Regions from separate parts of the Promicromonospora sp. NPDC057138 genome, predicted to be linked through region 2. Evidence: predicted binding sites of a transcription regulator. Region 2 holds the regulator's gene; the other holds the start of a gene.

Region 1 (3,399 bases), on a different contig from region 2:
CGCCACCGAGCGCCAGGACGGCCCCGATCGCCATCAGGATCAGGATCGGTACGTAGGGATTCATGCTGTGCCCTTCGTGGACGACGTGCCCTTCGTGGACGTGATGTTCATGAGCTCGGGACCACCCTGGTCAGGCCCGCGATGACGCGGTCGACCCAGTCGCCGCCGTGGGGCTCGTAGCAGTCGGACAGGAGCTTGAGCGTGAACTGCATGACGACCTGGCGAGGCAGCCCGTACCGGACGCACAGGCGCATGATCTCGGGGTGCTCGATGAGCCGCACGAACCAGCGGCCCAGCGTGTAGTAGCCGCCCAGGTCGTCGCGCATCCGGTCCGCGTAGGTGGCGAGCGTGGCCTCGCGGGCGGCGTCGGTGGTCTTGTGGCGGGCCTGGCTGATCGCCTCGGCCGCGACCCGGCCGGCCTGCAGCCCGTACGCGATGCCCTCGCCGTTGAACGGGCTCACCATGCCTGCGGAGTCGCCGGCCAGGAGCACACCGTCCGCGTAGAGCGGGCCGCGGTTGTAGCCCATGGGCAGCGCCGCGCCGCGGATCGGCCCGCGCTCCGGCTCGTGCACCAGGTCCCAGCCCTCCGGCGCGCTCTTGGCCAGCCAGGTCTCCATGAGGCGCCGGTAGTCGATGCCCGCCTTGGACTGGCGCGCGGGCGTGGAGTGCACGCTGCCCAGGCCGACGTTCACCGTGCCGTCGCCGAGCGGGAAGATCCAGCCGTAGCCCGGGAGCAGGTCGCTCTTGCCGGGCTCGCCGTCCCACAGCTCCAGGTGCGACTCCATGAACGGGTCGTCGTGGCGCGGGGTGCGGTAGTAGGCGCGGACGGCGGTGCCCATCGGCCGGTCGTCCCGGCGTTCCCGCCCGACGGCGAGCGCGAAGCGCGAGCTGACGCCGTCGGCCGCCACCACGACGGGCGCGCGCAGCTCTTTGACGGGGCCTTCGGCGCGGCCGCGCGCGTCGAGCGGCTGGGCGGTCACGCCGACCACGCGGCCGCCGTCGTCGTCGCGGAGCGGGCCGGTGACCTTGGTGCGCTGCAGCAGCTTGGCGCCGCTGGCCTGCGCGTGCTGGGCCAGGGTGTGGTCCAGCGTCATCCGGGAGCGGGCCATGCCGTAGCCCGGGTAGGTCGTCAGGGTGGGCCAGTCGAGCTCGTAGGAGCGGCCGCCGCCGTGGACGCGCAGGCCGCGGTTGCGGATCCAGCCGTCCTCCTCGCGGGTGGGCACGCCCATGCGGACCAGCTCGGCCACGGCGCGCGGCGTCAGGCCGTCGCCGCAGATCTTGTCCCGCGGGAACTCGCCCTTCTCCAGGAGCAGCACGTCGAGACCCGCGGCCGCGCACCAGTGCGCGGTGGACGAGCCCGCCGGACCGGCGCCCACCACGATGACATCCGCGTCGTCGCGTCTCTCTCTTCGCACGTTCACCCCCGTTGGGAACCCGCTGCTGGTCGTTGCTGACCTCGCTGCGCGGGGTTCGGCCGGGCTTCCTGACACGCCCTTGTGAACCCTGTCACAACACCGACACCCTAGCCACACTTAGGGGGGATTGTGTAGGAAGGTTCCCCTTACTTGGGGCACCCCTCATCGCCGAAGTAGAGCGCCTGTCCGGACACGGGCTCTACTTCGCCGATCGGGTATCGGCGAAGTAGAGCGGGTGTCCGGACAGGCGCTCTACTTCGGCGGTCCGGTGGAGGACGGTCAGGACGGGCGGACGGCGCGGTGGAGCGCCACGATTCCGCCCGTCACGTTGCGGTAGGCCGCGTGCTCCCAGCCGGCGTCGAGCATGAGGCGCGCGAGGTCGACCTGGGTGTGCCAGGACCGGATGGACTCGGCCAGGTAGTCGTACGAGCCCTTGTCGCGGGTCACGACGTTCGCCACGATTGGCAGCGCCCGCATCAAGTACTCCTGGTAGACCTTCCGGAACGGAGCCCAGGTGGGGGTAGCGAACTCGCAGATCACCGCGCGCCCGCCCGGCCGGACCACCCGCAGCATCTCGCGCAGGGCCGCCGTCGTGTCCACGACGTTGCGCAGGCCGAAGCTGATGGTGACGGCGTCGAAGGACTCGTCGGCGAACGGCAGCCGCGTCGCGTCGCCCGCGACGAACGGCAGGTCCGGCCGGCGCGTCTTGCCGACCTGCAGCATGCCGATCGAGAAGTCGGACGGGACGACGAACGCGCCGTCCGCGGCGAAGGGCTCGCTGCTGGTCCCGGTGCCCGCGGCGAGGTCGAGCACGCGCTCGCCCGGCATCGCCGCGACCGCCTCGACCGTGAGGCGGCGCCAGCGCCGGTCCTGGCCCAGGGAGATGAGGTCGTTCGTCAGGTCGTAGCGGGCGGCGATCCCGTCGAACATCGACGCGACCTCGGCCGGCTTCTTTTCCAGGCTTGCGCGGGACATGCGGCCATAGTTTCACGGCCCGGCGGCCGGCTGCGGTGGGCGCGGCCCACCCGGCAGAGCGTGGTCGGCAATCTGTCAGGTGATCGGCAACCCGAGTTGCCGATCACCTGACAGATTGCCGAACACACGCGACGGGTGAGCCGCCGGTGTGAGGTCCGCTACGGGGCGGTCCGGCGGGGGCCCGGCGCGCTTATCCTGAAGCAGATGATCGCTTCACCTGCCGGACGCACCCCCGGTGCGCAGACCGGCACCCCCGCGTCCGGCACCTGGACCCTCGTCGCGCCGGCCGAGCCCGACGACATACCGCGGGGCGCGCCCCACGGCCCGGAGCTCGTCGTCCGCACCGTAGCGATCGACGACCTCCCCGACACCCCGACCGCGCTCGTCGACCGGCTCCCCGACACCAACGGGCTCGCCTGGGTCCGGCACGGCGACGGGCTCGTGGGCTGGGGCGAGGCGCTGCGGTTCGAGACGTTCGGCCCGGGCCGCTTCGCCGACGCCGACGACGCGTGGCGCCAGGTGCTCGACCGCGCCGTCGTGCACGACGACGTGACCCTGCCCGGCAGCGGCCTGGTCGCGTTCGGCAGCTTCGCCTTCGACGACGTCACGCCCGGCGACGAGTCCGAGGACCCCGCGCGCGCGAGCGGCGTGCTGATCGTGCCGCGCGTCGTCGTCGGACGGCGGGGCGACCGGGCCTGGATGACCACGATCTCCCTGGTGGGCGACCGGTCCGCGCCGGTGGGCGACGACCTGCTGTCCGCCTACCCGCACCAGCCGGTCACCGAGCCGGGGCGCGTCGTGCTGGCCGACGGCGCGGTGGGGGCCGCGGACTGGCCCGCCGTCGTCGCGGAGGGTGTGGCCCGGATCCAGACCGGGGAGCTGGAGAAGGTGGTGCTCGCGCGCGACGTCGTCGCGACCGCCGAGCACCCGCTGGACACCCGGCACCTGCTCGGCCGCCTCGCGTCCGCGTACGACGCCTGCTGGGCGTTCAGCGTGGACGGCATGGTCG
Region 2 (3,399 bases):
AGCCGGCGCGTGCCGGGATAGATCCGCAGCGACAGGACGGCGTCCCACACCTCCTCGCCGAGGGTGGCGATCTCCGCGACGCTGCGTCCCGCGATGAGCGACAGGGCGCGGTTGCGCACCAGGTCGATCTGCTCCTTGTTCTCGCCCCAGAGCAGGTACCGCGCCTGGACCCAGGCGAACCTGAGGATGTCGCGCGTACCGAAGAACTTGCGCTGGTACGCGGACTTGGCGAGGTGGAAGGCGCTCGCGCCGCGGATGATCGTGTTGTCGACGTCGAAGAACGCCGCGGTGGCGGACGAGAGGTGCGTCGACGGCATGGAGGTCACTCTATCCGCGTGGCACGTCGGGCAAGTCACACCGCGCGGCCGAGTCGACCGTGATAGAACCGGCACGTGACGCCAGGGATCAGTACGCCGGAGCAGGCCACGCTCGCCCGATTCCTCCACCTGCTCGTGGCCGTTCTGGCGCTCGGCGGCTTCACGATCCAGCTCGTCCTCGCGATCGCGGGCGGCCCCGGGATGGCGCCCACGCCCGCCGACCGCATCGTCCGGCTCCTCAGCTTCTTCACCATCGAGTCGAACCTCTTGATCGGCGGGGTATCGCTGGCGCTCGCTTCGAACCCGCGCCGGGACGGTCCCGTCTTCCGGGTGCTGCGCCTCGACGCGCTGCTGTGCATAGCGGTCACCGGGATCGTCTACAACATCGTTCTGCGCGGCATGGAGATGACGGGCGCACTGCTGGTGTCGGACACGATGCTGCACGTCCTGGCGCCGCTGTTCGCCGTCGTCGTCTGGCTGTGGCTGGGGCCACGGCCGCGCGTGACCGCACAGACCGTGTGGTGGTCGGTCGTCTACCCGATCGCGTGGCTCGTCTACACCTTCGTGCGCGGCGCCGCCACGGGTTGGTACCCGTACCCGTTCCTCGACGTGAACGTACTCGGCTACGCGGGCGCGGTGACCAACGCCGCGATCGTCGCCGTCGTCTTCCTCGTCCTGGCCTGGGGCGTGCGCTGGGCGGACGGACGGCTGCCGGACACCGACCGTTCGGTACCCCGCCCCTGACGTAACCTCGGGGCGTGACAACTCCCGCCGAGGCCCGCGTCGTCCTGTACACACGAGAGGCGTGCCACCTGTGCGAGGACGCACGCGCCGTCGTCGTGCAGGTGTGCGAGGGTGCGGGAGCCGAGTGGCGCGAGGTTGACATCGACAGCGCGCCCGAACTGCGGGAGAAGTACGGGGAGTACGTCCCCGTGGTCGAGGTGGACGGGGTCCAGCAAGGTTTCTGGCGCGTGGACGGTGCGCGCCTGGCCCGCCTCCTGGCATGATCATCCCGGCAGTGTGTGCGTACGCCCGCGACACAGTGGTTGCGGGGAGGGGAGCAGCACGTGGTCGAACTCAGTGACGGGACAGTTCCGGCGGCAACCGTAGGGAGGCTGCCGTACTACTTGCGCGCCCTGCGCGACCTCGCGGCCGAGGGGGTGGGGCTCACCTCCTCGACGGAGCTCGCCGAGCGCTCGGGCGTGAGCTCGGCGCAGCTGCGCAAGGACCTGTCGTACCTGGGTTCGTTCGGTACCCGCGGCGTCGGGTACGACGTCGAGTCGCTCGCCTCCTACATCACCGTCGCCCTGGGGCTCGAGACCGAGCACCGGCTCGCGATCGTCGGCATCGGCAACCTCGGGCACGCCCTCGCGAACTACTCGGGGTACTCGACGCGCGGCTTCCAGGTGGTGGCGCTGCTCGACGCGTCGCCCGACGTCGTGGGCACCCGCGTGGCCGGCGTGAACGTGGAGCACGTCCGCGGCGTGGCCGACGTCATCCTCCGTGACCGCGTGACGATGGTGATCCTTGCGCTGCCGGGCCACGTGGCCCAGGACGTGGCCGACGCCGTGGTCGGCGCGGGCGTCCGCGAGATCCTCAACTTCGCGCCGATCGCGCTCCAGGTCCCCGAGGACGTGGTGGTGCGTTCGGTCGACGTCGGCGGCGAGCTCCAGATCCTGGCCTTCCACGCGGCGACGCGCGCGGCTGCGCTCTGACCCTTGGTTGTGGGCGCGACCGTTGCGCCTAAGACGGGCAGGTAGTCGCAACGGCCGCGCCCACAACCAAGGTGGGTCAGGCGCGGCTCGACGGTGGGCGTTGTGGGGGCGCGTACTCGTCGCGCTTGCTCGTTCCCACGCCCATCCGGACCATTCCCGACACCAGGCCGACGGCGGCCGCCACGCCGTCGATCACCGGGACCCCGGTGCGCTTGGTGAGGTCCGCGCAGAGGTCGGTCATGCCGGCGCAGCCGAGCACGACGGTGTCGGCGCCGTCGTCGCGGACCGCACGCTCGCAGAGCTCGGCGATCTTCTCCCGGGCGGCCGAGCCGGCGTCCTCCAGCTCGAGGACCGGCACGTCCGCCGCGTACAGGGCGACGCACGCGTCCTCGAAGCCGTAGCGCCGGACCAGGTCGTGCGCGCGGCCGAGCGTGCGCGACAGCGTCGTGACGACGGCGAACGTGCGGCCCGACAGGGTCGCGACGTGCATCGCGGCCTCGGCGATCCCGACGACCGGGCCGGCGGTCAGCTCCCGGGCCGCGTCCAGGCCGGGGTCGCCGAAGCAGGCGACGACGTAGGCGTCGGGCGTCAGCCCAGCGCCCGGCGAGGCCGCCGCCTCGGCGGAGGCGACCTCCTGGGCCACGACGAGCGCTGCCCATGCCTCGTCGGTGTGGCTCTCGACGGCGGCCGGGCCCGCGCCGGGCGCGGGGCAGGTGGCGACGACCTCGACGTCGGGCCCGGCGACCTCCCGGGCGGTGACCGCGATCTTGTCGGTCATCGCCCGGGAGGTGTTGGGATTGATGAGGTGGATCCGCACGCTCAGGCCGCGGTGTCCGTGTTGCCGTCGACCACGCCCTCGGTGACGCCGTCGAAGGATGGGATCTGCGGGCTGAGCCGCTCCAGCCACAGGAAGGCGACGAAGCCGAGCCCGCACCCGATGAACCAGGTGTAGTTGCCGATCCAGGAGATGTCGAAGTACCCGAGGTCGGCGATCAGCTTGGGCAGCACGCCCAGGAGCACGGTGGGCACGCCGGCCAGGAAGATCGCGAGCACGCCGTTGCGGTTGTAGCCGTTCGTGTACCAGTAGGCGCCCTCGGGCGACATGGTGAACATGTCGTCGACGAGAATCCGCTGCCTGGCCGCGACGTAGTAGCCGGCGATGAGGATGCCGAACAGCGGGCCGATCAGGGCGCCCAGCACGCCGAGCGTGTAGTGGATCGCGTCGGCGTTGTTGTACCAGTTCCAGGGCAGCAGCAGCACCGAGCCGACGGCGGCGATCATGCCGCCCATCCGCCAGCTGATCTTCTGCGGGGCCACGTTGGAGAAGTCGAACGCGGGCGAGATGAAGTTCGCGACGATGTTGATGC

Evidence for each region. The regulator Rex, encoded in region 2, represses fermentation and respiration genes when NADH is low (regulators of the CRP and FNR family bind a similar motif). The targets are predictions, from matches to a motif close to CTTGTGAANNNNTTCACAAG.
Region 1: a site for Rex is predicted at 1,494-1,513, ahead of ACFT2C_RS16460 (geranylgeranyl reductase family protein). Genes of this name have one in related genera too.

Annotation. Positions count from the first base shown of each region.
Region 1 covers NZ_JBHUUX010000029.1:734-4,132, reverse strand. Annotated here, with positions in the region: gene ACFT2C_RS16465 (NADH-quinone oxidoreductase subunit A) at 1-64, opposite strand, end outside; gene ACFT2C_RS16460 (geranylgeranyl reductase family protein) at 108-1,415, opposite strand; gene ACFT2C_RS16455 (demethylmenaquinone methyltransferase) at 1,695-2,390, opposite strand; gene ACFT2C_RS16450 (isochorismate synthase MenF) at 2,595-3,399, shown strand, end outside.
Region 2 covers NZ_JBHUUX010000042.1:26,637-30,035, reverse strand. Annotated here, with positions in the region: gene ACFT2C_RS20050 (HAD family hydrolase) at 1-317, opposite strand, end outside; gene ACFT2C_RS20045 (Pr6Pr family membrane protein) at 393-1,061, shown strand; gene ACFT2C_RS20040 (glutaredoxin family protein) at 1,076-1,324, shown strand; gene ACFT2C_RS20035 (redox-sensing transcriptional repressor Rex) at 1,385-2,032, shown strand; gene ACFT2C_RS20030 (aspartate/glutamate racemase family protein) at 2,109-2,849, opposite strand; gene ACFT2C_RS20025 (NCS1 family nucleobase:cation symporter-1) at 2,852-3,399, opposite strand, start outside.